2 linked regions of the Oligoflexus sp. genome follow. The protein of the gene in region 2 interacts with the protein of the main gene of each other region in a pairwise test. Links are inferred from orthologs where the notes say so. Each region holds a gene or a part of one and is shown on either strand. Other genes may lie near its edges.

Region 1 (16,491 bases), on a different replicon or contig from region 2:
CTAAAATAATCATTGTAGCGAGGGCGGATTGCCAAATTATACGTTTCATCGCAGACCTCCTGGCGTTCTGACCATGCGATCGGCAAAATTTACCGTAACTTGAGCCCTTCAGGGTGATTCTCCAGGCTTGTGGCAATGGGTGGAGTTGTTTAAAACAGAGCGTCTGTGTATCCAAACGCTGAGGGAGACCATGCAAAAACAGATACTCGGGTTCTTCGCCCTTCTTTCCGCCATTACGACAAGCATCATGCTTTACAATAAAAGCCTCGACACGGGCCTGATTGCCAGTGTCGCGACTCTGATCTTCATCACCCTGCATCTGCGCTTCCAAGGCCAAAAACCCGCTGTGGTCAAGGAAGAGAAGCCAGCCATCAAATTGATCGACGAACTCAACGATCGCTTGAATGCCAGCAAACACCAGGCGCAAAGCCTTCAGGCCCGCCTGAAAGAATTGGAAGCCGACACCAAAGCCGCGGATAGCGAGGATGCAGCCGTGCTGATGTTCCTGCGCGTTCTTCAGGAAAAGAGTCGCCTGCTGGATTTCGCGCTCACCGATATCGCGCGTTTGCCCGATCCCCAGGTCGGAGCCGCCGCCCGCGTCGTGCATCAGGGCCTGCGCACGGTCCTTCAGGATTCCTTCGACATCAAACCCATCGCCGATGCCAGCGAAGGGCAGAATCTGGAGCTGCCCGATAATTTCGATAGCTCGCGTTATCGTATTCTGCAGCAGGCGGCCGGTGATCAGAAAGCGCAGGGCATCGTCCTGCACCGCGGCTGGGAAGTGAAAAAAATGAATCTGCCGCGCACGCTGCGGCGTCCCGGTGATCCTTTGCCATCGGTCCTGGCTCCGGTTGAAATTGAAGCGCGCGAGGTCCTGCAATGAGTGACACGAATAAACTCGTTCGCGGCATTGATCTGGGAACTTCGAACAGTGCGATGGCGGAAGCTGACGCAAGCGGAACTGCGCGCCGCCTCGTTCCCATGGCCCAGCTCGATGGACCGGGACGCATCGTTGAGCACGAGCTTTTGCCTTCCGTGGCTTATCTTGCCGATCATCGGGATATGAGTCCGGCCGACCTTGCGCTGCCCTGGGATGTCAGCGGACATGCGCCTTTGGTCGGACGCTGGGCACGGGATCTGGCGCTTTTAAGCCCGGAAAAAGCCATACTTTCAGCCAAGTCCTGGCTTTGCTATGGCGGTCAGAAACTTGCGCGTCTGCCGCAGGGCGCACCGGAAGAAAAATCCTGGACAGCCGTTCAGGCTTCGGCGGCTTATCTGAAGCACATGCAGGCGGCCTGGGATGTGAGGCACGATGATGTGCAGCCGGAGCTGACTGTTTTAACCGTACCAGCATCCTTTGATTTGGTCGCCCGACAGCTGACCGAAGAAGCGGCAAAGCAGGCTGGCCTTGCGTCGGTGACGCTTTTGGAAGAACCTCTGGCCGCTTTTTATGCCTGGCTCGGCGCGCATGAAAAACACTGGCAGGATGTTTTGAAACCAGGGGATCTGGTGCTCATCTGTGATATCGGCGGCGGCACCAGTGATTTCAGTTTGATCGCCGTCTCCCAGGATCAGGGGCTTTTGCGCCTCGATCGCATCGCGGTCGGTCGTCATCTGCTTTTGGGCGGGGATAACATGGACCTTGCGCTCGCGCATCATGTGCAGGCGCAGATGGGGACGACTCTCGACACCTGGCAATTCCAGGCCTTGCAGCAGCAGGTGCGGGTCGCGAAGGAATCGCTTTTGTCCTTGGACGCGCCCAGCCATTGGCCGCTCGCGATTGCGAGCCGCGGCAGCAATCTCTTCGCCCAGACGCTGCGGCATGAACTTTATCAAAATACCGTGCAGGAGCTTTTGGTGGAAGGTTTCTTCCCGCTCGTGAATGCGGACGAGGAAATCACCCGCAGCCGCAGCACGGGTCTGGCCCGCATGGGTCTGCCTTATGAAAATGATCCGGGCATCACACGGCACCTTCTGCAGTTTCTGCGTCAGGCGCAGAATACCATTCGGCAATCGCCTGAGCTTCAGGAACGTCTAGGCAGCGCCTTTCATCCCGATCGCACGATGGTGGCGCCGACGGCGATGCTGTTCAACGGCGGTGTCTTTCATAGCGTGGCTCTGCGCGAACGCGTGTTCAGCGTGGTTCAGAACTGGGCGGGACAGCCTGTGAAAGAACTGCAGAGTCCTGGATATGATCATGCCGTGGCCCTGGGCGCGGCTTATTTTGCAAGGCTTCAGGTGCAGGGCGCGGGCGTTCGTGTGCGTGCCGCTGCAGCACGGTCCTATTACATCGGACTCGAAAGCAATGAGCCTGCCGTTCCCGGGCTGATGCGGCCTTTGCGTGGCCTTTGCATCCTGCCTCAGGGCACCGAGGAAGGTTCGCATCTGGCCTTGCCCGAACAGGAATTCGGACTGTGGACGGGTGATGATATCAGCTTCCGTCTTTTCAGTTCAGCAGCCCGCAGCGGCGATCGCCTGGGCACGATCGTGCCTGATGCCGAACGCGATCTGGAAGAGGTCACGGAACTTCACTGCCAGATTCAAAGCGATGAAGAGCCTGGCCTTCTTCCCGTGCATCTGCGTGCGGACCTGACTGATGTCGGCAGTCTGCACCTTGCGATGCAGCACAGCCTTTCCGAACGTCAATGGAATCTTGAATTTCATCTCCGCGAGGAGGGAGAGCCCGGGCATGCTTGATAAGGACCAAGGCTCTTACGTGATCGGCATCGACCTTGGAACCACCAATTCATCTTTGGCCTTCGCGCGACGCGATGCCGGAGATGAGCAGCCGGTGGAGCTTTTGGATATTCCTCAATGGGACGGTGAAGGCCGTCTCTTTCGTGACGTGAAACTCCCCTCGTTCACCTGGATCCGGCCCAAGCCCTTGCAAAAAAACGGCAGCCGTCGCCTTCCCTGGCATGCGCCGGAGGCCCAGGTGAAATGGGTGGTCGGGCGGGAAGCCAAGGCCGAGGTTTTAAAGGATCAAGGTCGGGTCATTCATTCCGCCAAGTCCTGGCTGAGCGTCGGGGCCGGCAGTACCCGGCAAAGCGCTTTTTTACCCTGGGCGTCTGCGGCCGTGGGCGCGGATGAAAAAATCAGTCCCGTGGCTGTGCAGAGCGCTTATCTGGAGCATCTGAAAGAATCCTGGGATTTAGCGCAAAGCGAGCCCTTCATCGAACAGAAGATCGTGATCACGGTTCCGGCTTCCTTTGATGAGCTGGCGCAGAGGCTCACGCTGGAAGCTGCGCGTCAGGCTGGTTTTCCGGAAGGCGTGCAGCTTTTGGAAGAACCTCTGGCGGCGTTCTATGATTACTGGCAAAAGGCTGCGCAGAAGACCCGGACGGGCGTGATCCTGATCTGCGATGTCGGCGGCGGCACCAGTGATTTTTCACTGCTGCGTGTGGAAAGTTCAAGCACCGAACCGCGCATGGAGCGGATCAAGGTCAGCGAGCATATTCTTTTGGGCGGCGATAACATCGACCTGCACCTTGCGCATCTTCTGGCGCAGAAAATGGGGCCGGATGAATTGCCGCGCAGCAGCTGGGCGCTTCTTCTGTCCCAGGTGCGTAAACTGAAAGAGGATGTGCTGAGCGTCACCGGTCCGGCTGATGAAGAATTTTTCGTGAGCGTACCTTTGAAGCCGCAGCTTCTTTTAGGCGGCTATGCCTCGACTTCGATCACGCGCCAGGAACTCTTGAACAGTATTATGGAAGGTTTCTTTCCGCCCGTTCCGCGTGAAGCCAGACCGGAGAAGACCGCGGCCACAGGTCTGCGCAGCTGGGGTCTCCCCTTTGCGGAAGACACGGCGATTACCCGGCATCTGGCGGCGTTTTTGGGTGAGCAGGCGATTGATGCCGTGCTCTTTGCAGGAGGAACCCTTCTGCCCCTTCCGCTGCAAAAACATATCCTGATGGTTCTGCAGAGCTGGCAGCCGCATCATCCGATCGAACATCTGCAGCAGAGCGATCCGGATCTGGCGATTGCCCGCGGCGCGGCGCGTTATGCCGGTCTCAAAGCCCGTGCGGCTGCGGTTGTTCATAGTCCCTATCCGCAGTCGCTTTATGTCGCTCTGCAAAACAAGGAAGGCCTGGAGCAGCTGATCTGTTTGATTCCGCGCGGCTGGCCTCGGGAAACTCCCGCGGTCCTGCAGATGCCCGGCTTGAAACTGCGCCTCGGTTCGGAAGTGGCCTTTCGCCTTTATGCAACAGCGGATGGCATCGGTGACACCATAGGCGGCGATGCGCCCTTGGATGCGCGACTTCGGGCCCTGCCTCTGGTTTCCACGCTCTTGGATAAGGGCGCTGCGGAAATACCCATCAGCCTTCAGGCCATCGTCCGGGAAACCGGCCTCCTTCAGCTGCATTGTCGGGCTGAGGATGGCAGTGATCGCACCTGGCTGCTGGATTTTGCAGTCGAAGGCCATGGTGAGGGCACGGGGGATTCCACGCCTGCCCAGGATGTCAAACTACCACCGCGTTTTGCAGAGGCGGAAAAGGTTCTCAAGGCTCACTTTTCCAAGCAGGGCGTCCCGGCCGGGATTTCCTCCCTTCCGAAGCTCCTGGAGGAAATTTTGGGGCCCAGAAGCGAATGGAATATGCCGACCCTCAGAGCCATCTGGCCTTACCTGGCTGACGCCATGTTCCGGCGGCAGAAGGATACGGATGGCGAGGCTGTATGGCTTTACCTCGCGGGTTTCTGTCTCCGTCCCGGCTTCGGTGCCAGCCGCGACAGCGAACGCATGCAAAGCCTGTGGCGCATCTTTGATCAAGGTTACAGCAAAGGCGCAGCCGAGAAAAAATTGGAGGAGCAATGGTACCTCCTGTGGCGCCGGGTAGCCGGCGGTTTGAATCGCACGCAACAGAATCGCATCATGGATCGCATCCTCCCTTCGATTCGTAAAATCGGTGAGGCCGGTCCCGAAATGATTCGTCTGGCCGCGAGTCTGGAACGTGCTGATGCATCACGCCGTATTCAATTGGGTCGGACTCTTTTGCAGCAAATCGCCTCGGGTAATAAGGACCAGCTCGATGCCCGGATCTGGGCCTTGGCTCGCGTCAGCAGTCGCTATCCGCTTTATGCGGGCCCTGAAGCTGTCCTGCCGATCGCCTTGATCGAGGAATGGGCCGAGCAGCTCAGGCCGCTTTCCCTTCGCAGTCGTGCCTGGCAAAAGCTCAGTCTGTTCTATAGCTGGGCTGGCCGTCGCCGTGGGGATGTCCTCATGGATTTGGATGAACACTGGCGGGCGCATTTCATCGAGCGTCTTCAGGAAGCCGGGGCTGATCCCGCGGAGATGGAAGCGGTGGCGTCGCCCCAGGGTCGCGATCAGGGTTTTCTGCAGGAGATGTTTGGCGAAAGCCTGCCGCTCGGCCTTGTCATTCGCTGAATTCCGCTCAAAAAAAAGAACCAGAAGCTCGGAGAGCCCTGGTTCGAAACACACTAAGGGACGGAAACATTCTCGCCCAAAATCAGATCTGCTTGAACAGCCGCAAAGCCTGAAAACACAGCCTCTCCAGACAACTCAAACCGGAAACAAATTATTTCCAGCCTGCCGGTCCATTGAGGACTTGTTGGTTTTCATTTTGCTGACCTTGGAATATAAATAGACGGTTTTCCGAATCAGATAAAGGATTTTCTTTATGCGCTGTGTAAAGCACATGTCGGTGCTGTTTTTGCTCGTTTTTGCCAGCCCTGGATTCGCCAAAGAAGTGAGTCTGATGAGCGGATTTTATCGAGGACAGGATGGTGATGGTCAGCCCACGAAACGTGAAATTTCCATCGGCAGCCGCTTCGGATTCGACATCGTCGAACGCAGCATGTGGTATGTGCAGGCGCGTATTACATCGACATCATACAGCGGCGACAACGCCCCCGATGGCTCGACCGGCCTGCTTCTGGGCGGCGGGCAGTACTACTTTCTGAAGTCCTTCGATAAGGGCATTCATAGCTACCTCGCCTGGCTCGGCTATTTTTCGAACGAGAAGGATTCACCCAATGTTGGTACGGAGATCGAAACCAACGGACTTTTTTATGCGGGCTCTGCGGGTTTCCGCTTTGACTTCACGAAATCCATCATCATGGATGTCGAGGTGCAGTTCTTCAACAGCGGACTCACATCGAAAACCACAACGACCACAACAGCCGGAGGCGTGAGCACGGAAACGTCCACGAAAAAAACCGAGCTCTATGCCCAGTCCTTCGCCGGCGGCACGAACTCCCTGCTCTTCAATCTTGGTTATCAGTTCTAAGGGTCGGATGGGATGGCCCTTAGCGAATGCTGCGGGCTTCCTGAAGGGCCGCGTCGCGACCGGCGTCATCGCCGTGCAAGGCGCGAGCCCTGGCAATGAATTCCCAGGTCTGGCGGCGGTGTTCTTTATATTTCATGGGCAATGAACCCAAGGCCCTTTGCGCCCACTGCTCCGCATCTTCCGTGTTGCCGCTGGCGAGGCTCACGCGGGCCCGCATGAAGAGCACGCGATAGTCGCGACCTTCCATGCGATAGGCGCGCTCGGCATGGGCTTCCGCGTCCTCAAGATTCTTCTGCTCCAGGGCCGCCTGGCTTTTGCGCAAAAGCGAGTGCACAGCCGGAGCCAAAGGCTCCTTGATCAGCTCCACGTTGGGCGCTGTCACGGTTTCTTCAGGTACTTCTTCAGTCGGCACGGGAATGGGCTCGGGAGCATGTACACAGGTGTTTGCGAGTCCGGCTAGAATCAGCAGAAGCGCAGCGCCCAGGGCGGAGTTTAAAAATTTAGCAGTCATGACGTCTGGTTTTTCTATTGCATGAGTTTAAAGAGCCAGTCCAGCATTGCCGGCTCCTGAGTTGTTGTCGCCGGGGGTTGATCCGGGCTGACAGGCTCAGGCAGAACAGGACAAGGGACAGATTGTTTGGGAGCGGAATCACCGACGAAGGGCAGATAACGAACGCCCTGGCAGTCGGAGGAACTCAGAAGGCCCGTGGCGTTATCCACCCATTGATACGAAATGCCGGGAGGGGCATTCAGCGCCAATGATTTGTGGCTGACCTTGGCCATGATCTGGGCCCACACATGCAAACCACCGCTGCTGCCTGTGAGTTTGGTCGGGTCGTTGGCATCGTTGCCGACCCAGGAAACCACCAGCTTGTCGCCGGTGAATCCAGCGAACCAACTGTCGCGCTGATCGTTCGAAGTGCCGGTTTTGCCAGCGGCTGTTAAATCACCGGGCATGAAGCTGAATGCGGAGCGACCCGTGCCTTCGAAAATCACCGCCCGCATCGCATACTGCATCAGGTGGATCACCGAAGGTTCGTAGATTTTGATCGACTTGCTGGGATAGGCCTTGATGCGTTTTCCATCATGATCCTGAACGCCGCGCACGGCTTTCAGATCCGTGCGATAGCCACCCGAGAAGAAGGGATAATACATGCCGGCGACTTCATAGGGACTCATGCTCAAAGCCCCGAGCATGATCGAAGGATTATCCGGGATCTCACTGGAGCCGGTCAGTTTCCGGAACGTATCCTTAACTCTCTTCATGCCCAGTTCCTTGCCCAGACGAACCGTAGCGCGGTTATAGGACTGCGTGAGCATGGTAAGGAGGCTGACGTAGCCGTGATCACCGTAGTCGATGTTTTGCGGTTCCCACACCTGACCGGAGCTTAAGGGAATGCTGACCGGACCATCGGAAATGTGAGTCGCCAGCGTGTATTTGTTCGGATCGCTGAGGCCAGCGAGCAGAACCACGGGCTTCGCCAGGGAACCGATGGAACGCTTGGCATCCAGGGCGCGATTGAAACCCTGGAAACCGGCGACCTTGTCACCGACCACGGCCTGCACCTCCCCGCTATCGGAAACCACCACCGAGGCGACCTGCAGTTTGCCTGCGGATTTTCCCTGACGGCGCATGAAATCGGAAATCGCTTTTTCGGTTTGAACCTGGGCGATCGGATCGAGCGTCGAGAAGATGCGCAGGCCCTCTTCCGCCAAATCCTTGTTCTGATAATCGCGATCCAGGTGGCGCCGCACGAGGTCCAGGAACGACGGGAAACGATTCGGCGTCCAGCGGAGCGAGGGGCGCACTTTGATAGGCTGCTTGCGCGCCTGCTCATAGTCGGCCTTGGTGATTTTCTTATCTTCGAGCAGAAGCGCGAGCACTTTATTCCGGCGCTTTTTCACGCGATCGGGATAGCGTGCGGGATTATAAAACGAGGGACCATTGGCGATCGCCGCCAGCACCGCGGCCTGATCGAGGCTCAGGGCTTCCAAAGGGCGGCCGAAGTAGAATTCACTGGCCAGGCCGAAGCCGTGCACCGCGTTGTCGCCGCTATGGCCCAGATAGATTTCGTTGATATAGGTTTCGAGGATTTCCTCTTTGCTGTAATGCAGCTCAAGGAGGACCGAGTAGACCATCTCCGTGAATTTTCTTTTGATGGAACGCTCGGGCGTCAAATAGAAGTTCTTCACGAGCTGCTGGGTCAAGGTACTGCCGCCCTGCACCCAACGCTTGGCTTTCAGGTTGGTCCACATCGCCCGGCTTATGCCTTTGACCGACACCCCGAAGTGATCGTAGAAATCCCGATCCTCGATCGCGATCAAGGCGTCGATCACATACTTCGGCACCTGCTTCAGCTGAACGAGTTTTCGATCCTCCTTCTGCGTCGCGTAGATGCCGCCGATCTTCATCGGATCGAGGCGACTGAGTTCGCTCGCTTCACCGTTCTGCATAAGGTCAGCGACGCGGGATTTTACGATGCGGAATTGAATGCGGGTCGTGCCTTCGGCTCCTTCCCAAAAAGGAAAGCCACGGCGCTGAATATCGAACTTGTCACCGTTTCGCCCGTACTCGCCGGGCTGCAGAGGATCCTTGACTTTGAAATAGCCAAGCTCCTGAAGCTCCATCTCAAGATCTTCATCGCGCAGCGGCGCGCCGTTGAAGAGTTCGAGCGGACGTGCGTAAACCACCGAGGGCAAACGCCAGCGCTTGCCTTCGAATTTTTCCCGGACGATACCATCCATCTGGTAAAGCATGATCGCACAGAATGCAGAAAGAACGACCACAGGCACGGGCCATAAGCGGAGCAGGAAACGTAGTTTGTCGCGTGAAACCGACAGTCGCATAGCTTGTAAAATCCGAGTGATCAAGGGAGCTTGGCGGTCTTTCTCCCGGTTGAGATCCGCAATTTAGTCTTTCAGATTTGAATCCGCCACAAGAAAAGGGGTAGGAAGGACAGGGGTTTCACGAAGGCCCGAATTCATACATAAATTCGGGCACTTGAAGGTCACGTCACAGGTTGACAATACTGCACTGCGCTTTACTGACATCACAGTTCGGCGCACGCCCCTGAGCTTCTCCGCACTTCTGGGATAGCTTGGACTTCGCCTTCGCCAGCGCCTGGTCAGGCTTTTTGGCCGGATGCTTGCTGATCAGCTGGAACGGTCCGTCCTTCCCTGGCACTGTGAGGCGACAGATTGCGAAGGCTTTTTTCGGGCCGTTTTTACATTCGCGCCAGATCACTTCGTACTCCTGGCGAACTTCGCCATCAACGGTATCGACAGTGAAAAGGCCTTGAGTGTTCGTGTCCGGCGCTTGCAGCGTCAGCGCCGCGTCTATAGTGAAATCTTTTTGCTTGTTGCCGTTATTGCAGCCGCTCCACTTCAAGGTGCTGATGGGCACTTCCTGGGAGTTGATGTAGTTGTCGTCATAGGGACCAACAAGATTCATGGTGGTGCGCGATTTCTTGCCGATCGTTCCGAAGCTCAGATCCTGAGCCCCGCGAACGCCTGCATCCAAAGCGGCGAAACCGCGATAGGTCACAGCAAAGATCGTGTATTCCCAACCCGGTTCCTGCTCGGTGTCGAAGACCACACGGCAGTCTTTGCGTTGGGTCTGGACGCCGAGGACAGGACTCACTTCGGCGAAGAATTCGCTGAAGGTCAGAGTAAAGGCCTGCTGATCAGGCGAGATATTCACAGCCACAGTTCCGAGCGGACAGCCTGTGCCATTGCTACGGATATTATTGATGCGAAAGGTGCTGGGCGCGTCGTCCTGGGCGAAAGCCGGCGTCATCATTCCGGCCAGGATAAGCCCAAGTCCAAAAGTCTTCAGTTTGTGTTGCATGGGAGCCCTCACGTGAAATTTCTGTTCTGGTCAGGGCTCATTGCACGGATCCTGCCAGAATCCAGGATTTCTCATGTCCCTGAAATTGCTTGACCCCCGCGTTCTGCGAAAGCCTTGAGGGTACTAAGATTTGCCAAGATGGGGTGCGAGCAGCAAAGTTCTGACGAGACTGGTCAGCCAATTCGATAAGGAGCCTGGATTCAACCAGCCTTGCGCAGCGGAAGGGTTTCCGCGTCCGATCGGTAGATTCGGTAACCGAGCGTTTTACCATCGAGGTCCGATCCGAGGATCGCGGAGGCCAACGGCAACTCCAGGATGGCAAAGCCTTTGCGCATGGAGCGTGACAAAGATTCAAAGACCGCATCATGCAGGATCACGATGTTATCCGGCTCGGTGCCGAGCTGTTGGAAAAGCTGCCGGCTCGCGGCGCCATAGGCCGACGCCTGGACGATGGCGCGCCCCCACAGATCATCGCGGATGCGGCCGGAGCGGGAAAAGAAGGACTTCACCGTTCCCCGGACGATGCCGATCGAGCAGTGGATTTTCTGCGGCGCATCGAGCGCCTCCCGCATCGCTTCGAATTCCCGAATCAGTTTTTCCGCGAGTTCCACCGCCGCATCGGACTTCAAGGGCCCGATTTGCCGGAAGGGATAGCCCACCGAGCAAAGGAAGGTATCGCCCATTTCCCGGATGATATAGGCATCCGAGCAAAACGCGACGGGATCATAGCGCTCCATCATCAGCTGGCGGCAGCGATCCATGAAATTTTCAACGCAGGCTTCATAGTTTTCGCTCATGAGCGACGAGCCGCCGACAATCTGGAAGTAAAGGATGCAGGCGTTCTTTTCACCGACCGGCATGGTTTCCTCGACGGTTTTGCCCGTGCGCATCTGCAGGATCTGATGCGGATAGAAAACCTTCGAGAGCTGTTCGAAGCTGTGGACCAGAAGATTATCGTTGTGTTTGCGGGTCGCTTCGGTGACCAGTATCCTATGGCCGATGGCGAGCACCATCAGGATGTTTTCCGCGGCCACCCCATAAAACATGATCAGGTTTTCCGCCGAGTCGATGATCCCCATCCAGATCAGGAGTTGAATGAATCCAGAGAAGAAGAACGAACCAAAAGCGGTGTTGAAGATCAAGACATGCGGATGCCGGTAGCGAATGAACAAAAGCGTCCCGAAGCAGACTGTGCTGGCCTGGATGATGATCGAGAGCACAGACCCGGTAAAGGCACGCGCAATCGGATTGATGGGTTCGAGGGCCATGGCCGCAAACGAGAGCCCGGCATAGATCAGGAAAAGTCTATGCATGAGTCGCGAGTGCTTTTTGATCTCAAGGAACTCATTCACAAAGAGCGCAGTGAAGGCCACGCAGAAGAGCGAGACCACGCCCCCATAGCGCGAGTATACGGGCATGGCATAGACCGACCAGACCCAGGTCGCGAACATCACAAAGGACAAAAGGTAACCCAAATAAAAAACATACATTTTTTTGCGGTAGGCGAAGAGCAAGGCCAGAGTCAGGAATACCGACATCATGAGGCTCGTCACCACGGTCTGAAAGCGCAGCTCGCTCGTATGGATGGAGCGCCTGAGAGCCTCGTAGTCCCGCCAGAAGGTGAAGGTGGTCTGCTGAACAACGGCATTGGTCTTTTTACGAATGTAGATCGTGCTCGTGGCCTCGGGCGGAAGGTCGATCGACACGATTCTGCGGTGCAGGGGATCGCGATTATGGAGGCTTCCGATCAACTGAGAGCCCTGGTAAACCTCGAATTCATCATAGACGTTGTGGGGGTCATGAAGATGAATTCGTTCAGGCCCCGGATTGGGATTATGGATCTGAAGGCGATACCAGAAATTATCCGAAGTATAGCCATTGTTGATGACGTCGCTCGTGCCGCGGATGAAACGCTCTTGAAAGTCGGCGGCGGACACCCGGTCAATGGATTCCTCGCCTCGATACCAGAACATGATGCGTCCCAGGTATTGCCCGTCGATGGCATCGTGCGTGAGTTCGAGAAAAGGCGCAGCGTCCCCCTGATCCCCGGCTTTTCCCGGCGACGGCCAGGTGAGGATGACGAGCATAAGGTGAAAAGCAATGCCCCAAAGGCTCCGCATGTTTCGATCTCCTGGCCCCTGCTATCGGCAGGACCATGGGTTTCGTTGAGCATTCAGACCCCTAAATTCCCAAGGGAAACAGCCGATGAGCCATTGGGACTTTATGCGGCTTTAAACCCCTGGCGGGCTTATGGTGTCACAACTCATCACGATGTTCGCGCTCCTCTTCGCTTTTTACGGAAACGCCAAGGCGATTGAAAGCGTCGTCATCCCGGATGATTTTGAAGAGGCTGCGCTGGCACCGTTCGCAGTCCTCGCCGATCCCCAGGGTCAGATTAATTTTGAAACGCTTCCCCGCGAGGACAAGGCCTGGCAGATCGCACCTGCTCCGTCGATGAACCTTGGCTATACCGCGACATCGTATTGGCTGAGATTCCGCATGGAACGGCAAAACACCGAGCTGGAACGCATATTCCTGGAAATTTCCTACCCGCTCCATGACCGGCTTGAGATCCATATTCCAGATAGGGAAGGACATTACACAACATCTTTGGTCGGTGACAATTTTCCTTTTTCGCACCGCCCCATCAGGGTCACGCGCTTCGTTTTCGAACTCAATCTGGACGACATACGGGATCAGGACATCTACGTTAATATTCGCAGCAGCAGTTCCATGCGGATTGGTATGCGGCTTTATACGACGGCCCGGCTTTTGGAAAAGAATCAGTTTGAAACGGGCGCCTTCTTTCTTTTCTACGGGACCATGGCCGCCATGATCCTTTATAATATCCTTCTCTACGCGTCCATTCGCGAGCAGACCTACATCTACTACGTCTTCTATATCCTGAGCCATACCCTCTTTCAAATGAGCCTGAACGGGCATCTTCTGCAGTTCATCTTTCCGAGCTGGCCCGGGCTGGCGTCAAACATGATTCCGACGCTGGTGGGGACGACGACGATCGGCGTCAGTCTTTTCACGCAATCCTTCCTGGAGAGCCGAACGCACATACGGATCTGCCACAGAGCCCTTGATCTTGCGCTGGCTGGCGGTTGCCTACTGATCCTCTTGAATTTCATACTTCCCTACTCCAAAACCATAGCGTTGGCCAATATACTTCCCATGTATTTCTCGGTCGTCTGCTTTGCGAGCGGCATCATTCGCTGGCGGCAGGGCTATAAACCAGCCAGTATTTATGTGCTGGCCTTCGCCGCTTTCTTCCTCGGCGTCCTCATGGGCTCTTCGCTCACTCTGGGGCTCCTGCCGAGCAATATGCTGACAGAATACGGCGCTCAAATCGGCTCCATGATCGAAGTCATCATGCTTTCCATCGCCTTGGCCAGCAAGATCAACGGCGAACGCAAGACCCGTTATGAAGCGCAGAAAAAAGCCCTGGAACTCGCTTTGGAAAAGCAGCATTCCTATCAGCAGATGGAAAAGCTGCTTTATCCCCATCAGCTGATCATGGTGCAAAAGGGGCAATCCATCGAGACGACGATGCCGACCGGAACGGATATCGCCTGCGTCCTCTCCTTTGATGTGATCAATAGCTCCAAGGTGAAGAGCGAGGGTTTCAATGAGCTCATGGAGGAATTCCTGTCCGACTGCCGCGACCTCATGATGCGCGGTTATGATGGACAGTCTTTGACCAGTGCAGGCTATATGATCAAAGAGATGGGGGACGGTTTTCTGTGCTCGGTCGGCTTTCCATTGAAGCAGCTGGGACAATCGAAAGCGGAATGCGCCGTGGACCTTGCGCGGCAGATCATATCACGCTTTGTCCAGGTCAATGAGCAGCTCGACGCCCCCACCCCGCTCCACTGCTGCATTGGTGTGGCCATGGGCCAGGTCCGATCCTATTTCTCCCAGTCCGGTTCGGTGAAGTACGATATGTGGGGACGCGGCATCATCCTTGCCACGCGCTATGAGTCCTTACGCAAGGAAATCATGCTCAAGTTGGAGCTTGAATCGGCAAACATGCTGATCCTGCAGGAGGACGTTTATTACTCCCTGCCCTCGGACCTGCGCAAGGAGTTTCAGGTTCATACGCTGGCCGATCTGGGTCTTCAGGTGCGGGATCATCCAGAAGCCAGGACCCTTGTTTTCATGCAGATTCCTGCGTCTTTGCAGACCAATTCAAAAGCGAGTTAAAGGAATTCAGAGTGCTGTGGCGAGAGATTAAAAAAAGATTCAAAGAGCTGGACAAGCGCAATAAGTCCGGCCTCATCCTTTCGCTCTTCGGCGTGGTGGGCTGGAGTTCAGCCATCGGCATCATCTATTTCTTCGGACTGATCTTCAATCAGCCGCCCCAGTTCAATGTTTCCCACTTCATCATCGTGCCGTCCGCCCTGATCATCATCAGCATCGTTCTCAATTCTTTCGAATTGAACAAAAGATGGGGTATCAACCCGAATAACGTGACCGTCTTTCTCACCAACCTTCATGGCATCTGGGGGCTCTATGTCAGCCTTCAGATCAACAGCGATTATAACGGCTATGTGGTTCTCTTCCTCTTTTCTTTCGGCCTCCTCTTCATAAAGGGCAGCTTCGGGTTCTGGGCAACACTGACGTTTGCCATGACTCATCTGATATTGGCCGGGGCCATGCTGCTGGCCATGAACATCAAAATAGGGACGGACGAATACATTTTCGTTATCTTCTTCGCTCTCTATGGAACCAGCTCCGCCTTCGTGAATGAATTCAACCGCCGGCGCAACTTCCACTTGAAAAGCGTGATCGCCCAAAGACGGCACGGCTATGAGCAGTTGGAAAAGATCCTGTTCCCCCACCAGATTACCCAGATCGCATCCGGCTCTGGCGTGGAAGACACCTTGCCTATCCAGCAGGGATACGGCTGCTGCGTGATGTTCGAGGTGGTGGACAGCGCGGATATCAAACATGAGATGGCTCAGGAATACATCCGCGAGATCTTCCGCCTCTTCAGTGTGGAGCTGCGCAAATCCTATGATGGCAACAGCCAGACCTGCAGCGGCTTTCGCGTCATCGAGCTGAACAACCGCTTCGTCTGCTCGGTTGGTTTTCCTTTCCATTGCCCGGGCCATGAACGGCCCTCGCGGGTCTCCCTGGAAATGGCGAAGATCTTCATCCAAATTTTTCAAGAGCGCATCCTGCAGATGGATTACCATAGGCCCATCCACTGCGCGGTGGTGATCGCGGCCGGCGAATTGGAAGGCTTCTTTACCAGGGGTTTTCCGATCGAATATCACCTGCACGGTGAACCGCTCATCAAAGCGGACCATATCAACGAGTTGAGCAAGCAGGCGCGGAAGAGCGGGGTTCTGAAAGGCTCGGCAGTCGTCATTGAAGACCGGGTGTATAATAGTCTGCGGTCCCAGGAGCGGCTTGACTTCAAACCGCTCGATATTCAGGACCATGAAACCGACGAGGGGGACAGAGAGAGCATGCAGAAGTTTTACTCTCTTCAGGTCCTTCAGGACGAAGCGCAGTCACAGGGCAGAAAATCAGCCTGATAGGCCTCCCCCAAAGCTTTCGCCTCGCCTGCGCTTAGCTTTCCGAAACGGTCAGAATCATCACGCACATTTCCTCATTGGTGCCTTCTCCCCACGCTACATCCTGGGGCTTTTTGGGGGCGCCATGGAGAGTGGGCTGATTCCCGGCCGAGTTATCCCAGAGGCACTCAAGCCCAAGCTTTTCTCCCGGAGCGATGACAATCGGTTTTTCGTACTCGAAGCTCCATTGGAAATGAAATCTGTAATTGCCCCAGTTATCAAAAAGCATTTCCTTTTTCCCTTTCGCATCCTCTTTCCAAAAGCGCAGTCCCTTTCCCAAAAGATGCTGATGAGGGTAGACACCATAAAGATGGATGCCTTTCTCGAAAGACATCTCCCCCTTGCTCCAAATAAAAGGGGTATTTTCCAGCGGATCCTGACTGAAACTATGGATCACCTTTTTCTGCCCTGCCGGGATTTTCATCTCTCCGTCGGTAATCCATTCTATTTTCGAGAAAAATGGTGTCAGAAGGGGTTTGTCCACCTTCTTCTCGATTTGCAGATCAATTTGCGTCTGGTCCTCACGGCTGACGGCTTCTTCAGACCCGTGGACGCTGTAATGCATCTGCAGAACGATCCGGGTCCCCGGCTTGATGAAAATACCTGTGCCCTGTGGGAAGGTGAAATTCGCTGAGGGAAACGTACTGACACCCAGAAGTCGTGAGGGAAGATTTTGATTATCTTCGGTGCTGGGCGCTCCAAAACAGGGGTAGCCTATATCGCTGTCTTTCGCGTCCATTTCGCTGACAATGTCTGAATATTCCGGGTCGAAAGCGAAGAGAGCCACATGGTGCACAAGCGCCTTGTTGCT
Region 2 (3,519 bases):
ACGGTCAGAAGCTTCGCGGGTTTGATTTCGCGGGCGCAGAACGCTCCGACATCCCGATGCGCGCTTTCCGAACTGTCGCCGAGTTCGAGCATATCACCCAGGACCAGATGAGTTCTCCGATTCCCATAGGCTTCCTTAAGGGTGGTGAGACCGGCCTTCATGCTCTCGGGATTGGCGTTGTAGCAGTCATCGATCAGAAGCTGATCACGCAGCGTGTGAACCTTGAAGCGACCTTTGACCCCATGAAAATGTTGCAGTGCGGTCACGCAGTCCTTCGGCTCAAGCTTGAGCGCAAGACCGATGGCAAGACAGGCGGCGGCGTTGATGGGAAAGCTGCTGTGATAGAAATTCGATTCGACCGTCTGCTTTTGCCCACGGATTTCAAAATGAATGCGAACCTTGCCGCGTCCATCCAGGTCGGTCGTGAGCAGGCGGACATCAGCGGAAGGATCGCGGCCGAAGGTCACCAGAGTCTTATTTTTAAGGGCTTTCATGGCCCGATCAATGCGTTCGTCATCCTTGAAGTAAACCGCCGTCCTTGCCGCGGCAATCTCCATTTTGGCTTCCAGAATTTTTAAAGGGCTGCCAAATTCCCCGACATGCGCGCTGCCGACGTTGAGCAGAACGCCGATGTCCTGAAGCACGATGGTCGAGAGGAATTCAATATCACCCTTGTGCCGCGCACCCATCTCGATCACCGCAAAGCGATGCAGCGGCGTCAGCCGGCAAAGGGTGAGGGGAGTGCCCAGCTCGTTATTCAGACTGCCTTCTGTTTTCAGGGTCGGCGCGATGCCATGCAGCATGGCGGCCACCATCTCTTTCACCGTGGTCTTGCCCGACGAACCTGTAATCCCGACAACCTTGCAGCCTATCTCCTGGCGCCACCAGCGCGCGAGATCCTGCAAGGCCTTGGTTGTATCCGTAACTTCAATGCCGCGGCTGCGAAGGTCAGGCTTCAGCTGCTCACGCAGGCGGGATTCATAGAAAAAACCGTCAGCACCCTTGTCCATGGCCGCCTGGATGAAGTCATGGCCATCGAAGTTTGCGCCGCGGATGGGCATAAACCACTGGCCGGCTTCAATCCGACGACTGTCACTGCTCACACGGTTAGGAAGATCAAATGGAAGGGATTCACGTTCTGTACGCCAACCCAGGTCTTTCACGGGATTTTTGACCATGGTCTGCCGGACTCCTTAAAGGGCTTGATTGCCCTGGCTTTCTGACTTTTGTAGATGATCGTTGGTTCCTTTTGCAAGCACGTCTTTTGCCGGAAACTTGTCGGGAGCTACATTCAGATAACGCAGGGCTTCCTCGGCGATCTCATGGAAGATGGGCGCTGCATGGATGCCACCGGTGTAGGGTTTGACAAAGGGTTCATCGACTACGACATAAATCACGAGGTGCGGATCCACGCTCGGAGCGAAACCTATGAAACTGGCAATCCGCAGATGATCGGAATATTTGCGGGTCTGCGGATCCACCTTTTCACTCGTGCCGGTTTTTCCAGCAGACGACCAGGATGTCAAGGCCGCCTTGCGACCTGTTCCCTCATCAACGACCTTGCGGAGGACTAGCCGCATGCTGGCGGCTGTCGTGGGCGAGAATACGCGGCGCACGATCTCGGAGGCATGCGATTCAATCATGCCGCCTTCCGGCGACTCGATATGGTCTATGAAAAAGGGCTTCATAAGGTTGCCGCCGTTGGCGATCGCCCCAAAGGCCTGCACCAGTTCGAGTCCGGACGCATAAAAGCCTTGTCCGAAAGCCACGTTGGCGAAACGCACAGGTCGCCATTTCTGCCAGGGACTCACGCGACCGAATTGTTGTCCGGGAAAACCAATCTGATTATCACGCGCGCCAAAGCCAAACTCGGCCAGCGTCGTGGCGAGTTTCTCGGGCCCCATGCGTTTGGCAATGCGATAGGTTCCGATGTTACTCGATTCGATGAGGATCTCTTCGGTCGTCATCGAAGCGGAGCCGTGAGTATCCCGAATGGTCCACTTGTCTTCATGATAGGTGCCGTTGAAGGTATCATGCACTTCATCCAGCCGGGTCAGACCAAGTTCGACCGCCCGGCCGATGACCAAAGGCTTCACGACCGAGCCAGGTTCGAAAATGTCGGTCAGCGCCCGGTTGCGATTGATTTCCGATGGTGCGCTGTTGACATTCGCAATCGCGAGGATACGGCCGGTATGGGGATCAGAGACGATCGCGAAGCCACCTTTGGCCTTGGCTTTTTCCACACCTTTTTGCAGGGCGCGCTGGGCCGTGTTTTGTATGGCACTGTCCAGAGTCAGAACGATGTTTTTGCCGGTTTTTTCCGGTAAGGCCAAAAGCGAATCACGGTAAATGGATTGACCGCGGGCGTCGCGATTACGGAAGGTCGTCAGAACTTCGCCCTGCAGCATGCCGTCGTAAGCCAGCTCCACACCCTGAAGACCATGATTGTCAATTCCCACCGAACCAATCAAAGGCACAAGGTCTATTCCATTCGGATAGAAGCGCGCGGGTTCGGTGATTTCGAAGAGTCCTTCGATCTTGAGCGCATTGACTTTCTCAGCCCGAGAAAACTCCACCTTGCGCGCAAGCCAGGCAAAATAGTTGGTCCGCTTCGCCACTTTTCGTACATGAGCCGGCGACAGTTCCAACAGCTGAGCCAGCTGCCTTGTTTCCTGGGGAGTCGGATCGAAAATGCGCGGGTTCACGTAAAAGGAAGGACGACGGATACTGATCGCCAGGGGTTCGCCCCGACGATCATAGATATTGCCGCGATAGGGAGACAGGTCGATCTTGGTTTGATACTGACGCCGCGCGAGCGTTTCCAGAATATCCGCCGACGGGCTCAGAATATGAATCATAACCGCACGACCCGCGAGGATCGTGAAGAGTCCGAAGAAACCCACCGCGATCAAACGATAGCGTCCGCCATAGAAAGGCCCCAGCGTCTGGCTGGGCTTTTGCCGGCGCACACTGATCCAAAGCTGACGAAGCTGCGAGGGTCGCAGGCGTCGTAAGCTGCTCCCCAGGTTTGCAATTTTTGGCATTTTCAATGGGCGGCCCAAACATCTTTATGGTTTTCAGCATCACGAGCCGAAATGCTCATGAGGCTTTCGCGCCTTGTGATCTTGGCGAGTTCCATTTTCAGAGTGCTTTGAGATTCGAGGAGGTCGGTTTCGGTCTGTTTCATCTGGCCAATCTTATAGCCGATGATGGTCGTCTGAATGGTGATGTAGGCTTTGAAGGAGGCGAGGCCGAACCCTCCGATCAGAAGAACGAAGGGCAATTTGTTCCAGATACGAGTGAACGTCGAAAGCTTCATGTCGCGAATCTCCCCGAGGGACCTTTGGTGAGGTCATGCATTAAGGATATCAGGACTCAGGCAAACTGTTGCCTGTGTTTTAGAGCTTTTCTATCACGCGCAGTTTGGCACTTCGGGCTCTTGGGTTTCGTTCGACTTCCTGGTCAGACGGTTCCAGAGGAAAGGGTTTGATGATTTGGAACCGTTTTTCGTACATGGCA

Evidence for each region.
Region 1: the proteins of VFO10_RS16505 (region 2) and mrcB interact in binary tests that used the Escherichia coli proteins (3 or more experiments, as listed by UniProt). The link is inferred for Oligoflexus sp. from one-to-one orthologs.

Annotation. Positions count from the first base shown.
Region 1 is NZ_DASTAT010000124.1:12,075-28,565, forward strand. The notes cover bases 6,432-9,476. They hold mrcB (penicillin-binding protein 1B), read right to left. Parts: upstream 9,093-9,476; coding sequence 6,771-9,092; downstream 6,432-6,770. Other genes in these bases: VFO10_RS26090 (tetratricopeptide repeat protein), read right to left, coding at 6,432-6,756; VFO10_RS26100 (DUF4360 domain-containing protein), read right to left, coding at 9,259-9,476. In the rest of the region: VFO10_RS26065 (hypothetical protein), read right to left, coding at 1-49; VFO10_RS26070 (DUF2760 domain-containing protein), read left to right, coding at 191-883; VFO10_RS26075 (Hsp70 family protein), read left to right, coding at 880-2,697; VFO10_RS26080 (hsp70 family protein), read left to right, coding at 2,690-5,383; VFO10_RS26085 (hypothetical protein), read left to right, coding at 5,637-6,245; more of VFO10_RS26090, read right to left, coding at 6,265-6,431; more of VFO10_RS26100, read right to left, coding at 9,477-10,092; VFO10_RS26105 (7TM-DISM domain-containing protein), read right to left, coding at 10,293-12,212; VFO10_RS26110 (7TM diverse intracellular signaling domain-containing protein), read left to right, coding at 12,343-14,301; VFO10_RS26115 (hypothetical protein), read left to right, coding at 14,313-15,641; VFO10_RS26120 (hypothetical protein), read right to left, coding at 15,676-16,491. UniProt on the Escherichia coli protein: Cell wall formation. Synthesis of cross-linked peptidoglycan from the lipid intermediates.
Region 2 is NZ_DASTAT010000072.1:14,657-18,175, reverse strand. Bases 620-3,519 are described here. They hold VFO10_RS16505 (penicillin-binding protein 2), read right to left. Parts: upstream 3,045-3,519; coding sequence 1,194-3,044; downstream 620-1,193. Other genes in these bases: rsmH (16S rRNA (cytosine(1402)-N(4))-methyltransferase RsmH), read right to left, coding at 3,399-3,519; VFO10_RS16500 (hypothetical protein), read right to left, coding at 3,047-3,319; VFO10_RS16510 (UDP-N-acetylmuramoyl-tripeptide--D-alanyl-D-alanine ligase), read right to left, coding at 620-1,178. Also shown: more of VFO10_RS16510, read right to left, coding at 1-619. UniProt on the Escherichia coli protein: Essential cell division protein that catalyzes cross-linking of the peptidoglycan cell wall at the division septum. Required for localization of FtsN.